Regions from separate parts of the Paenibacillus hunanensis genome, predicted to be linked through region 2. Evidence: riboswitches for the same ligand, from Rfam matches in the RefSeq annotation. Region 2 holds a riboswitch; the other holds the start of a gene.
What was found. A riboswitch is a leader RNA that binds a small molecule or an ion and turns the genes downstream of it on or off. The one in region 2 is predicted to bind S-adenosylmethionine.

Region 1 (7,537 bases), 2.8 Mb from region 2:
ACAGATGGTGGTTAGTGCAGGCAAGATTGGCATGCAAATGGAGCTTGCGCCTGACGAACTGGCCGCTGTAGTGAAAGCACAGTTTGCTGAGGTTTGTGTGTGAGTTTGATGATGATAATACAAAAGCATCCTGCCTGTAAAAGGTCAGGATGCTTTTTCTATTGAGCTACTTTATTGATTTTAGCCATTGTAGCTTGCGAAGCTAGTTGCAAAGGTTCATCGGGTTGGTTTCTCAACTAACTGAACGCTGCTAGCTAGCGCTACAATGCATATTGCCATTAATTATATCTAGCTTAGAATGCTGGGATGACAGCGCCTTTGTACTGTTCTTCGATGAATTTTTTGGTATCATCGGAAGTCAGTGCTTTAGCCAGCTTTTGGATCGCTTCGGAATCTTTGTTGTCTTCGCGAGCTACCAGGTAGTTGGCATATGGTGCGCTGCTATCTTCTACAACCAGTGCGGATTTTGGATCGATTTTTGCTTCCAGCACATAGTTCATGTTGATCATCGCCATGTCTACTTGATCTAGCTGACGAGTCAGCATCGCTGCATCCATTTCTTTAAATTGCAGGTTTTTCGGATTGGAGGTGATGTCTTTCGTTGTAGAAGTGATATTTGTTTTGTCTTTCAGCTCGATCAGGCCGTTGTTAGCGAGCAGAATCAGTGCGCGTGCGCCGTTGGATACTTCATTTGGAATCGCGATTGTTGCGCCTTCAGGCAGCTGATCCAGTGAAGTGTACTTTTTGGAATAACCACCGAATGGCTCGATGTGTACGCCCTGTACGATAACCAGATTCATGCCACGGGATTTATTTTGCTCATCCAGGTAAGGCTTCGTTTGGAAGTAGTTCGCATCCAGCTTTTTGTCGTTCAGCTGTACGTTCGGCTGAATGTAGTCTGTGAACTCAACAACATCCAGGTTTACGCCTTCTTTTGCCAGCTCAGGCTTCAGGTGGTTCAGGATTTCTGCATGCGGTACAGCTGTAGCGCCAACGCGCAGTGTTACCGCTCCATTACTGTCTGTACCAGAAGCAGCATTGGAATTATCCGCTTTGTTTCCGCAAGCAGCGACAACCGCTACGAGCATAATGCTAACGAGTGCAAGCAACCATTTTTTCATTGTAAGTTCCCCTTTTCGCTTCTATTTTATATATGATAATAATTCCATAAACACATTATTCCTACCCGATAACTGGATTATCGGCGTGAAAAATGAATAACAAGACGATCACCCAGCATTTGCAGCGCCTGTACGATAATGACCATCAGCACGACTGCTACCAGCATAACGCCCATATCGTAGCGATAATAACCGTAGTTAATTGCCAGCGTACCTAAGCCGCCAGCCCCTATCATACCTGCCATTGCGGTATTCGACACAAGCGCAACAACGGTTACCGTCAAGCCTGCCAGCAGACCCGGCATCGCTTCGCGTAGCAGTACGCGACCAATGACCTGTCCGGTGGATGCTCCCATCGCATACGCCGCCTCGATCACACCACGATCAACTTCACGCAATGCAGTCTCAACCAGTCGTGCAAAGAACGGCGCAGCGGCAATAACAAGCGGCGGAATGGTTCCTAATACACCAATCGTTGTACCGACGAGCAGATCCGTCAGCGGCAGCAAGGCTACGATCAGGATGATGAAGGGCACCGAGCGCAGGATGTTCACAATGACTGAGATCACGGAGTACACACCTTTGAGCACCGGCGAAGTCGAGCGCGATGTCATAAATAGCATGATACCGAGTGGCAATCCGATCAGTAGGGTAAACAATCCAGAGGCACCGATCATTTGTAGTGTTTCAATCGTTGCCGTACCAAATTCATTCCAGTCAATCTGGGAAAAATCCAGTTCACCAAAATTACTCATGATTCCATCACCTCCACATTCAGACCTTTTGCCGTCAACTTGTCCAGCGTCTGCTGGATGGCAGCTGGTGCTCCGTCAAAGCGTACGATCAATTGACCGTATGGCACACTTTTGAGTGTGGATATCGTTCCCTGCAAGATGGCAAAGTCTACGCCAGTCTCACGTACGGTACGTGACATGATGGATTCATACGTCTTATCGCCGAGGAAGGAAATCTTCACAGCCAGCGATGATTCACTGTGTGGCCCAGCAAGCACAGCATCTAGCAGCTCACTATGGCTGGATTCACGAGTGATAAAATCACGTGTGATCGGATGCTGCGGCTTCAAAAACACCTCAGCGACAGGTCCCTGCTCTACAATGCCACCCTGATGAATAACCGCGACACGATCACAAATGCTTTGAATAACATTCATCTCGTGTGTGATCAGTACAATCGTCAGGTTGAAGCGCTGATTAATATCAAGCAGCAGCTTCAAGATGGAATCCGTAGTCTGTGGATCAAGCGCAGATGTCGCTTCATCACAGAGCAGTACATCCGGGTCACTCGATAGTGCGCGAGCGATACCGACACGCTGCTTTTGTCCACCAGACAGCTGGGCTGGATATTTCTGTGCATGTGCTTCCAGTCCAACGAGCTTCAATAATTCATCAACCCGAGTACGAATGTTCTTTTCTGGTGTCTTAGCCAGACGAAGTGGGAAAGCAATGTTATCGTAGACCGTTGCCGATGATAGCAGATTAAAATGCTGAAAGATCATGCCGATCTTGCGGCGGCGCGTCTGCAATGCTCCCTTGCCCAGCTTAGTCAAATCTACACCATCGATCCAGATATGACCTGATGTTGGACGTTCTAGCAGATTAATACAGCGAATTAGTGTACTTTTACCTGCTCCTGAATGTCCGATCACTCCGAAAATCTCACCTTTTTCAATGGATAGATCCAGATCGCTCAGTGCGGGCGTTGTATTTTTACCTTTACCATAAACTTTGGTTACATGTTCAAGACGAATCAAGCTTGAGGTCCTCCTCCCGGTTGTCGGTCTGCATGCGATTTCGTTCAATCTATTTTCAGCCGGTTCTTTTTTATACACAAAAAGAGCCCATTTTCTGCAGAAAAGGGCTCTCTATCCGTAAGATATTGCCTTCTCATCTGCCAAAATCACAGACTGTTCCATTGCTGTACAGCCGTCATTTTGTAGGATTTAGCACCATGTCATTTTGAAAAGGCAAGCTGCCATTCTCAAAATCGGTTGCCGGGCTTCATCGGGCCAGTCCCTCCACCACTCTCGATAAGAAAATATGAAAACATCGAATGAAAATCTTTACTCAGTATATTGAACTTCACAATCTTTGTAAAGTGGAAAATGGGGATTTTTCATTAATTTCTGCAAATGTTCATTTTGGGATTAAGCTGGGGGGAGTAGACGGAGGGGGCATGTGGTTGTTTGGCAGCAACCACTTCGGGAAGGAATAAGGGGACGGACTCAGTGGAGCCGCGGGAATCTACGGATTAGGAATTTACTGTAGATTCCCGCCCCTCCAAAATCGTCCTTTCCCCTTATTTCCTTCCCTTCGTTCTGTGCGTGTGCGGGTAGAGCTCATGCAATAGCGGTAGGGTGGTGTACAAACCAGCTTTATAAGAGGGGAGTGGGTAAGTAGGTAGTTTGTTAAGTTACTAGGTTGCTAGATTGTAAAATCGTCTATGGGGATAGATTGAGTATGGAGATGTTGAGTTGTAAAAAAGCTGTACTTCGGCGCATGAGAACGTCGAAGCACAGCTTTGGAGAAGGCTTATTATATTGGCTCGTTTACATTTATACTCTTTTAAATTAACGAGTTACAGGGACGCCGGGGTTGTTGGGTTTTTGTTGGTGTACGTTGGATTCGGCGTATGATTTGCGGCTTAGTTGCCAGGTTCGGAGGCTCATGTAGCAGAGGATACCGAACAGGAACTGGATGAGCAGAGTGTGTGCCATCGTTGCGAAGAAGTAGACTTCTGGCACGTCCATGGTGAAGATGTTAACTGCGCCGCTTACGAATTGCAGTAGGATGAATACGACAGCAACGATACCCATTTTACGGATACTCGGGTTATTTGGGTGGTGACGATAGGCGTAGTGACCGAGAATGGCGATCACGATGACCAGTGCAAGTGCTGCTGCGCGGTGCAGGAAGGCTACGCCAACGCCGCCGGATAGCTCAGGGATAACGGCACCGTTACAGAGCGGGAAGCCGGAGCAGCCGCCTCGTGAATCGGTGTGCGTTACGAATGCACCTGTGTATACGACGATATACGTAAAGATGGTTGAGAACCATGTCAGGTTACGGAAGCCTTTGCTAACAGGTGGCTGGTTCTCGTAGGTATGTGTACGCTGATATTTATGCAATCTGCGTGCTGTGAACGCCATCAGCATGGAGCTGGAGAAAGCGATCATGGAGAAGCCGAAGTGCAATGCCATGATTGCTGAGGACTGAGAAAATACTACAGCCAATGCGCCCATAATCGCTTGCAATACGACAAAGATTAGAGTTAGTACCGCATAAAGACGTAATTCTTTATTTTTGTTAAAAAAGATAAAACCGATGAATGAAAATAGTGCTGTCAAACCTGCAAAACCACTAACCATTCGGTGCGTATACTCAATCAAGGATGAGATCGTATATGCAGGGATGAATTGACCATGACAAAGCGGCCATTCGCGCCCACAGCCCAGTCCTGATCCAGTCTTGGTCACGACCAGACCGCCCATTGTTGCGAGAAACATAGCCAAACAGGTTATATAGCTTAACCATTTCAAATGCTGAATCGTTATCAGTGGCTTACGTGCCATAATTAAAATCACCCGCTATTAAATTAGTAGTGACGTTCATGTGAAGTCACTATTCATTATAGCGAATCTAGCGTCATTACTACCATCGGGTTTGTGACAAATCGTTGATCTATTTATAACCATTTTGAGGCGTTGTAGCGATTGTATAACGTTCCCAATTACAGCCTGTATATATTGTAGTTAATGAGACGAGATACACAGGGATAAATATAGAAAGTAGATAATCTTGCAGCATAATATCTGGCGTTAGAAGCGTAGTCGCAGTGGAGCTGGACGTTCGGCTTCCCATTACCTTCTAAATGAAAAAAGAATGATCTCCGATTTGCTCAGAGACCATTCTTTTCATTGTTCTACATCGTATTGTTATTGCACACTTTACTCTGCCGCTTGTGCATTCAACGCCCCATACACCTCAACCGCACGATCCAGGAACTGTTCAATCTCCTGGCGCGATTTGCGGGCTTTGTTTACGAAACGGATCAGTTCCTTACCATTCGCATAAGCGACAAAGCTTGGAATGCCCAGAATATTTTGTTCCTGACTCACATCGCCGACACCGTCCACATCCACTTCAACGAGACGCAGGCGGTTGCTGTATTGCTGCTCCACCTCTGGCATGAATGGATCAATAAATTTACAATCGACACACCAGTCGGCTTTGAATACCGCAATCGTCAGCTCAGGTGAAGCAATGGTTGTATGGAAGCTTTCGCTTGTATTAATAGTTTGCATATCTTTTCCTCCTCATAAGAAATATGAATGAATCGCTAAGGGACAGTGGTCATTCACAGATATTCGTTTTACAAATACCAATGCCCTATTTCAAACGTTCTATCTGCCTTTTGTTGTATTACGCTATATCCATATCGACAGACATCCCAACCATTCGATCCCTTTGATCAAGATATTCAGCCACGCTGGAGTCGCATTAACGGCGCCAGTACTCTACGCAGTGGACGTGGATAGGAGGACAGCTCCTCCGAGCGTACTACACGCAGCAGAACGAGCAAGACTGGATAGATAACCAGTGTCGCTACTCCTACCATACAACAACCGATGAAAAATGCAACCCTGTGGTTCATCCATGCAGTCAGCGCGATGCCTGCTTCGTTACACAACAAGCCTGCTACAGTCAGCACCGCAATCGTCACAAGGAAGCCGATCCAGCGATTGCCAAGTACGGAGAACGCAACGACCTGACGCAGTGAACGCAGATTAAGTATCGTGATCAGCAGGAAACAGAGACCTGTTGCAGTGATGATACCGTAGATACCGAGCAGTGGCGCCAGCAGTACGCTTAGTAGCAGCTTCACAGCAATCCCACATAGTACATGTACCATCGACAGATTGACTTTATTAATCCCGATCAGCATCGAGTTCGTCGTCATCATCGTAATCTGGAAAATCGTGCCGAGCGTCAGCAATGCGATAATGCCTGCGCCCTCTGTGTTACTAAACAACAGACCGTTAATCGAATACGCCGCTGTCGTGAGCATGAGCACGATCGGAATACCTGTCAGCACCGAAATGCGCAGTGCGAGTGAAATCTGGCGTTTCAGATTATCCTCTTCCTTCCGTGCATATGCTGCGGAAATGACCGGAATGAGCGATGTACTGAGTGCAATCGCTAGAATTGGCGGAATACCTGCAATACTTTGTGCGCGCGTACCGAGAATACCGAGTGCGGCTGTTGCGGCTGCATCGCCTACATTGCCGATCAATAAAGGCTTGATAAGCGTTCCGTCGATAAAATTGACCGCTGGAATCGTCAGAGACGAGATCACGATCGGAATCGATAATTTGAAAATATCGCCGTAAATTTGACGAAGCGGGATAATCGTTTCAGAGCCTGTACGTTCTATCCCCATGCGGTTCGCCGCATCCTGCTTGCGCAGCTTCAATGTGTAATAGACCATCACGAGAAATGCCCCTACACTACCAAGTACGCTACCAAACGACGCGCCTGCCGCCACCTCTGTATCGCCATATCCAATACGTAATAGCACATAAGCGAGCACAATCGCTGTAAATACACGTGCAAATTGCTCGATAATCTGCGAAATACCACCAGCGGACATCATATTACGTCCCTGGAAATATCCACGCATCATCGCAATCGCCGGGAACAGTAGCAGGGATGGCGCAATTGCCTGAAGTGACAATGCTGCAGTAGGCTCTTTGGCCAGTGCTGCATAATACGGCGCACCAATATACATCAGCAATGTCATTACAATCCCTGCTCCACCGGCAAATAACAGCGCCGCATAGTAAATGCGCTGCGCTTCATGTGGACGTCCCAGTGCATAGCGCTCGGACACCATTTTACTCAATGTGCTCGGTATTCCCGCAGTCGCTACCGCCAGTAGCATCAGATAAACGTTGTTGGCAAGTGTAAACGAAGCGTCCCCAGAGAAGCCGAGCATATGCTCCAGCGGCACCCGCTGGACAAGGCCAAGCACACGCGCTACCAGCGCAGCGGCTGCCAGAATAATCGTACCTTTAATGAATGATTCGCCTTTAGACAAAATAATTCCCCTTCTCTCACACTTCATGGATCATCAAACGAAGATGATCATAACTTCGCATGGTACAGCCAGATGAATCCGTATGTACAGCCCACTGTGACCAGCGGATCATGCCAAAAAACCGGAAGGCTGATTGGCCTTCCGGTCGTGTTGTTACGTCAGCATTTCTATTATAGACATGGATTGGTATGCTTCGCAATGCGACATATGAAAAGGACTCGCTTAGCTATTATTGAATCCCGATCCAAGTAATCCAGAAAATCCAGATCCCGATCATCGCGATCTGTAAAATGATTTTAACA
Region 2 (7,537 bases):
TGGCGAGATCACACTTGTCTCAGCGCTAAATGGCGAGGTGCATAACGAGATTAGCGAGGGTGATCCACGTGCAGGTGCTGCATTTACCGGACAGGTGCTGGAAACCGTTGGTAAAGTGAGCGAACGTACGCGTATGGCACTGGAGCAGCGCACCTCGGAAACTGAGTTTAATCTGTATTGTGCTGCCGATCACCGTGCTAATCGCAAATATGAGCTCAAAACCGAGGAGCAGGAGCAGCGCATTGAAAAGCATTTTATTTTCAACCTGCAACAGGATCAGGAGGCTGTACTGGAAAAGAGTATTGTCTACTATACCTCCCGCGATTATGAGCCTGCCCATTTGCCGATTCTGGCAGAATCGACACTGGATGATATGCGCAAGGATGGCTTCAATAAGCTCGCCCAACTGCAACAGGATCACTTGGCAGCCTTCTGGGAAACGGCTGATATTCAGGTAGAAGGCGACGAGAAGCTCCAGCAGGGCCTACGCTTCAATGCATTCCATCTGTTCCAGTCGGTCGGCCGCGATGGCAAGACCAATATCGGGGCAAAAGGGATTACAGGTGAAGGCTATGAGGGACACTATTTCTGGGATACAGAAACGTATATTATGCCGTTTTTCCTGTACACGCAGCCAGAGCTAGCACATCAGTTGCTGGAATTCCGCTATCATACGCTGCCGAAGGCGCGTGAGCGTGCGGTCGAAATGGCTGCACTGGGCGCACTGTATCCGTGGCGTACTATTGGTGGTGAAGAGGTATCTGCATACTATCCAGGTGGTACGGCGCAGTATCATATTAATGCCGATGTGGCACATGCGGTCATTCAATACGCAGAAGCGACCGATGACGAGAACTTCCTGCAAACAAAGGGTCTGGAGATGCTCGTGGAGACCTGTCGCTTCTTCCTGTCAGTAGGTGACTGGATTCCAGGTAAAGGCTTCTGTATTAATGGAGTAACTGGCCCGGATGAATATACAGCGATTGTGAACAACAACACCTACACCAATATGATGGTAAAGGATCAGCTGGAATTTACTGCACGCAAGCTAAAACACTGGAAAGAAAATGACTTTGCCAACTATGAATCGTTACTTGGTAGTCCGATGGGGCTGACCGACGAGGAGATTGACGTATGGGAACGTGCGGCAGATGCGATTTATATCCATCGCCAGAGCGGTCTGATCGGACAGGATGATTCGTTCCTGGATAAAGGAATCTGGGACTTTGAAAATACGCCATCCGATAAATATCCGCTGTTGCTGCATTACCACCCACTCGTGATTTATCGTCATCAGGTGCTCAAGCAAGCGGATTTGATCCTGGCGATGTATTTGCTCGGTCATCGATTCACCAAGATCGAAAAGGTACGTAACTATGGCTACTATGAGCCACTGACAACGCATGATTCGTCCCTATCTGCGGCTATTCATGCGATTATTGCTGCCGAGCTGGGTACGATGGACCCGGCATACGAGTTCTTTATTCAATCGGCACGTATGGATCTGGATGACTTCCATAACAATGTTAAAGACGGGATTCACGCCGCATCGATGGCAGGCAGCTGGCTGACGATTGTTGGCGGATTCGCAGGGATGCGTCAGCACAATGGCATCCTGCATTTTGAACCTAAGCTACCGCCGAACTGGACGCGCTATAGCTTCCGTGTACAATTCCAGAACCGTCTGCTGGATATTACGATTGAACAAAATATGACGACCTATCGTATCATTCGCGGTGAGCCGCTGACGATATCGCATTATGATGAGCAGCGTGTCGTTGCGATGACACGTCCACTGGAGATCAAGAACCGGACGCTCAAGGCGGTCATTTTCGGTCTGGAGGGTGTACTCATCCCGATGCCGAGCATGGAGGATACAAGCTATGCCGAGGCGTATACGCCGGATGCCATTCCAGAGGAAGAGTCCGAGCGTACTGAGCAGGAGTCGCAGCGAGCTGCCCATGCGGAAGCTTCGTTAAAGCGTCACAATGAAAACGAAAGTCGCAAAGAAGCGGAAGCACAGGCAGCGGCCGATGCAGAGGACAAAAAGAACAAAGAAGACGAGAAGACCAAGCAAGCGTCCGTATCGTCTGCTCCTGATCCTAGTGCAGCGACGCGCCATGCAGATGCTGGACAAAAGGAATCTGCGGGCTCTAGCAAAAAGCAGCTGAAAAAGAACGACACAAGCAGCAAGGAAGCTGCCAAAGCACAGGATGCAGGTGCAGCAGCCAAAGGAGCCGGAGCGGAAGCACCGCCTGCGAAGAAAACGGTACAGGCAGATCATATCGAAGCGCCTATTTTACGAGTCGAGACGATGGATGTAGAGCAGCTTAAACGCGAATTCCTGCTACCAGGTGCAGAGGATCTACTCATTCAGCTACGCGAGCAAAATGTAGCTGTACTGCTCGCCTCGGATCGTCCTGATGCACGTCGCATTATGGAGCGACTCGGTATGGAGCATTATTTCTCATCGATCGTGCAGGCACAGGATATTACACATCCGAAGCCAGATCCAGAAGGCTTCATTCTCGCAGCGGAGTCGGTCGGCATTCACCCGTACCATTGTATGGTGATTGAGGATTCACCGGATTGTCTGCAATCCGTGCGTCAGGCAGGGATGAAGACGATCGGCGTCAGCCTGCATCATATTATGGATAATGCTCACTTCACCGTTGCCAGTCTAGAGCACTTGAATGCGGAGACGATGGAGCGCTGGATGGAGATTCCGTAATGAAGATGGTAGTGTGAGGGATAGGTGCTGTTTTGCAAACCATTCGTCACATCGTCAAGCAGGATGCAAGTCTATACAGCAATATAAAATGGAAGTGGATCTAAAGCGGATCTAAATCGTATATAGAGCGAATATCAAACAAATATCAAACCAAACCAATATGAAATAATAAAAGCCCCTTTCCTGAGTGAAAGGGGCTTTTATATAAGTTGTCTATAACACGCATTTTCTACTAGCATCACTATAATAAGTGTCGTGTACCAATAGGTATTCATTTTTCGGATCACAGCTGTCTTACGAGTCTTTGTAACTGGATCGGAATAACAGGCCGGGGAGAAATGACCTCCAACTGTTCAGATCCAATCCTTTTTACGGAACGTAAAGAACATCGTCAGACCGAGCGCGATCATAATACCAATGACCATCGGATAGCCAAAATGCCATTTGAGCTCAGGCATATTTTCAAAGTTCATCCCATAAATACCGGTAATCACCGTCAGCGGCATGAATATCGTCGTAATCGCGGTAAACACGCGCATAATTTCATTGGCACGGTTGGCGATACTGGACTGATAGGCTTCTCGTAAGTTGCCCATCAGATCGCGGAATGTATCGAACATCTCGGATACTTTGACCGCATTCTCGTACACGTCACTAAAATACTTTTGCAATTGATCATCGATCAGACGCAGATCCTTTTTGTTCAGCGTATTGATCACCTCGCGCTGTGGGCCGAGTACACGCTTGAGCCACAGAATCTCACCGCGCAAACCGATAATTTCGTTCAAATGCGATTTTTTCGTGCTCATCAGAATACTTTCCTCAAGCCGTTCAATCTGATCCTCAATCCGGTCACCTACTGTAAAGTAGTTATCGACCACCAGATCGACGAGCAAGTACATGAATTTGTCAGGACGACTAACTTCCTCTTCCCACAAAATCGGCTTAAGCGTGCGCAGCTCGCTAATCTTCTGCTTGGTCACCGTAATAATAAAATGACGTCCCAGGAAAATGTTCAGTGCGCGCAAAAAAATCTCTTCATCGTCAAAACGAATACTGTTCACAACGATAAAGTAGTGATTTTCGTAAATCTCGATTTTTGGCCGCTGCTCTTCATCGCCCATCATGTCCTCAACCGCCAGATCATGTAGCATAAAGAGAGGTTGAAGCAGGATCAGATCATCAAGACCAGCGTCAATCCAGTAAAAGCCTTCCTCCGGTGCAATCAGTGTTTCGTTAACATCCTCAACCAGCGTGAAATTGCCGGCGTTTACGTGCCGAATTTTCATAGTATGCTCTACTCCTTTTTCATTTTAAAATGAGCAGGAAAAGAGACGGCAATTGTACACACTTCTGTTAAGCTTCGCTATTATATGAAAATGATCTTTTCAACATGGCGCGCTCCTCCGGTATCCTATTGTCGTTCCATTCCTGTGATTGGGTATATCGTTGCGGCAAGCTGGTCCTCGGGTCGCCTTCCATCTTGAAATTCACCTCTTTATGATCAGTTTTGAATGATATCGTATACGCAATGTTTTATGAAAAACATGAAAATACGTCAAATACTTGTTAAGTATACCGTGGAGACAGCAGGCTTTCAAGTCTAGTATTAGTGATTTTCTCACAGTGGATGAAATGAAAAAGAATTTTGGTGTTTGTATGCGATTCTGCTGACTAATTTGCTCCTATCTACACGTGTATAACATCTTTATCGGCTGAACATTCTCTTGACGATAGGTAGGGAAGTAGTATAAATTATGGTATAAGTAATTCCGTATTTCCTGTTTTACCCCATAATCAAATACAGCGAATCTTATCAAGAGCAGGCGGAGGGACTAGCCCTATGAAGCCCGGCAACCGGCAGTCATATACTGTACGGTGCTAATTCTAGCAGAGATACAGGTACATCCTACGATGAAGTATCTGGTATCTGCTGACAGATGAGAGAGGCGCTATACAGACGCAGCTTGTTTGCGTATACGACCTTTCTCAGCTCCATCGAGAAAGGTCTTTTTGCGTATTTGCGCACCTCCTTTCACTATACGGGCACGCTTTTCGCTGCATGACCAACCATCTATAAGGAGTGAATGACAATGCCAATCAAAATCCCTGACAGCTTACCGGCAAAGGAAATTCTGACCGGAGAAAATATTTTCGTAATGGACGAGTCGCGTGCCTACCAGCAGGACATTCGTCCACTGCGCATCGCTCTGCTCAACCTGATGCCAACGAAGGAAACGACCGAGACGCAGCTGCTGCGTTTGCTCAGTAACAGTCCACTACAGGTGGATGTGTACCTGCTGCATACTCGCTCGCACATTTCCAAAAACACATCGGCAGAGTACCTGAATACCTTTTATAAAACATTCCCTGAAGTGAAGCATCTGCGCTTTGATGGTCTGATCGTCACAGGCGCACCGGTGGAAACGATGGAATTCGAGGATGTGAACTACTGGGAGGAGATTCAGGAAATCTTCGACTGGAGCAAAACAAATGTGACGTCGACGATGCATATCTGTTGGGCTTCACAGGCAGGGCTGTATCACCACTTTGGTGTTCCAAAGGTGGATTTGCCAGAGAAATGCTTCGGCGTATTCCCGCACACGCTCAATAAGAGCAATGTACCGCTGCTACGTGGGTTTGATGAGTGGTACTATGCACCCCATTCCCGTCATACGGAAGTGCGCCGCGAGGATATCGAGAATGTGCCAGGGCTTGAAATTTTGTCTGAATCAGATGAGGCAGGCATCTATATCGTAGCTACGCAGGATGGGAAGCAGATTTTCGTTACGGGGCACTCGGAATATGATCCGCTGTCGCTCAAATGGGAATATGACCGCGATATTGCTAAAGGTATGGATATTGCCGTACCGAAAAACTATTTTCCAAACGATGACCCAACGCGTACACCACCGTCCAAATGGCGTGCACATGCCAATCTACTATTTTCCAACTGGCTGAACTATTACGTCTACCAGGAAACACCGTACGATCTGGAAGCGGAAAAAGCTCAGGCAGGTCTGTATTCGATTTGATATGGACACGTACGAAGAGCATTCGCTCCATCGCAGTTTGCGTCAGGAGCTGGAAGAAGCGTGCTTGACCGGGAATATTCGCGATCATGAAGTTCCTGCTACAGAAGAGGTGATTCGAGCCATTGAGAGTATGTATGTGGGTGGTGTACCTCGTGCATGGTGGCTTGAACTGAGACATGTAGTGCATAGACAGCATTCGGACGACGATCAGTCATATATGGGAATCGAGCATATCGTTCGCCAATACTGCGATTCGGATATGCGGGCGAATCAGAAGCTACTATTTATCGTAGATGAAGATAATGAGCGACATCATGTGCTTGCTTTAACATTGGACGAAATGGTACATGTAATCGCGGAATGTCGTTTTTTTGAATACTATATTTGTTCTAACGATTATGGATGGTTGCTATGTGAGAACGAGCATGGAGAGTTTATCATCTGCAAGCGTTCAGGGTTGGATACTGCATAAGGTAGAGATGATTAGAAATGATAGTTGATTTGGATATCTGAGGAGGACGTAACGCATGACGTACAAAAAGAATCAGGAATCATCGCTTAGTATTGAAAGCCGGCTTGCCCAGATCGGATCGGTAGACGAGCCGGTAACAGGAGCTATTAATTTCCCTATTTATCAATCGACGGCATTCCGTCATCCAGAGCTTGGTAAAAGTACAGGCTTTGACTATATTCGGACGACGAATCCGACTCGCGCGGTGTTGGAGCAATCTGTAGCTGAGCTGGAATCGGGCGATGCAGGCTTTGCCTGTAGCTCTGGTATGGCAGCGCTGCAAACGATCTTTGCGATGTTCGGTCAGGGCGATCATCTGATCGTCTCGCTTGATCTGTACGGCGGTACGTATCGTTTGCTGGAGCGCATTATGTCGAGGTTCGGTGTAAGTGCTTCGTATGTGGATACGAATGATCTGGACGCGCTGGAGCGTGTACGTCAGGACAATACGCGTGCCGTATTTATTGAAACGCCGACCAATCCGCTCATGATGATCACGGATATCGCTGCGGTAACAGGCTGGGCGAAGCAGCATCAGCTACTAACGATTGTGGATAATACGTTGCTGACACCATTTTTCCAGCGTCCGATCGAGCTGGGGGCAGACATCGTTATTCATAGTGCGAGTAAATATCTGGGTGGACACAATGACGTACTCGCAGGGCTGATCATCACCAAGGGTACAGAAATATCGGAAGAAATTGCCTTCCTGCACAACTCGATTGGCGGCGTACTATCGCCAAGTGATTCGTACCAGCTCATGAGAGGGATGAAGACGCTGGCGCTACGTATGGAGCGTCATGAATATAATGCACTCACGATTGCCAAGCATCTGCAGCAGCATCCTCAGATTGCTCAGGTATTCCATCCAGGCCTGCCCGATCATCCGGGCTATGAGGTACAGAATCGTCAATCAAGCGGAAATACAGGCATCTTCTCATTCAAAGTAACAGATGCACGCTATATTGCACCGATTTTGCGTCATATTAAGCTCATTGCCTTTGCGGAAAGTTTGGGCGGTGTCGAGTCGTTGATGACGTATCCAACGGTACAAACCCATGCGGATATTCCGTTGGAAATTCGTGAGGCGGTAGGCGTGGACGATCGTCTGCTGCGCTTCTCAGTCGGAATTGAGCATGTAGATGATCTGATTGCTGATCTGGATGCAGCGCTGGAAGCGGCTCGTCTGGAAGTTGAAGGAGCGTGAATGGAATGAATGAAAACAATTCAAATCAGCCGAATACAGGAACAGATACAGGC

Region 1: it holds a riboswitch for S-adenosylmethionine, as region 2 does, so the genes downstream of both, SK066_RS05075 (methionine ABC transporter ATP-binding protein) here and metA (homoserine O-acetyltransferase MetA) in region 2, are expected to answer to the same signal.

Annotation. Positions count from the first base shown of each region.
Region 1 covers NZ_CP139194.1:1,276,315-1,283,851, reverse strand. Annotated here, with positions in the region: gene ybaK (Cys-tRNA(Pro) deacylase) at 1-103, shown strand, start outside; gene SK066_RS05085 (MetQ/NlpA family ABC transporter substrate-binding protein) at 294-1,121, opposite strand; gene SK066_RS05080 (methionine ABC transporter permease) at 1,199-1,876, opposite strand; gene SK066_RS05075 (methionine ABC transporter ATP-binding protein) at 1,873-2,892, opposite strand; SAM riboswitch class I at 3,023-3,175, opposite strand; gene SK066_RS05070 (COX15/CtaA family protein) at 3,709-4,710, opposite strand; gene SK066_RS05065 (thioredoxin family protein) at 5,086-5,442, opposite strand; gene SK066_RS05060 (putative polysaccharide biosynthesis protein) at 5,619-7,235, opposite strand; gene SK066_RS05055 (DUF456 domain-containing protein) at 7,465-7,537, opposite strand, start outside.
Region 2 covers NZ_CP139194.1:4,077,364-4,084,900, reverse strand. Annotated here, with positions in the region: gene SK066_RS16580 (HAD-IA family hydrolase) at 1-2,731, shown strand, start outside; gene corA (magnesium/cobalt transporter CorA) at 3,085-4,020, opposite strand; SAM riboswitch class I at 4,542-4,678, shown strand; gene metA (homoserine O-acetyltransferase MetA) at 4,825-5,766, shown strand; gene SK066_RS16565 (DUF6756 family protein) at 5,768-6,238, shown strand; gene SK066_RS16560 (PLP-dependent transferase) at 6,294-7,484, shown strand; gene SK066_RS16555 (aminotransferase class V-fold PLP-dependent enzyme) at 7,490-7,537, shown strand, end outside.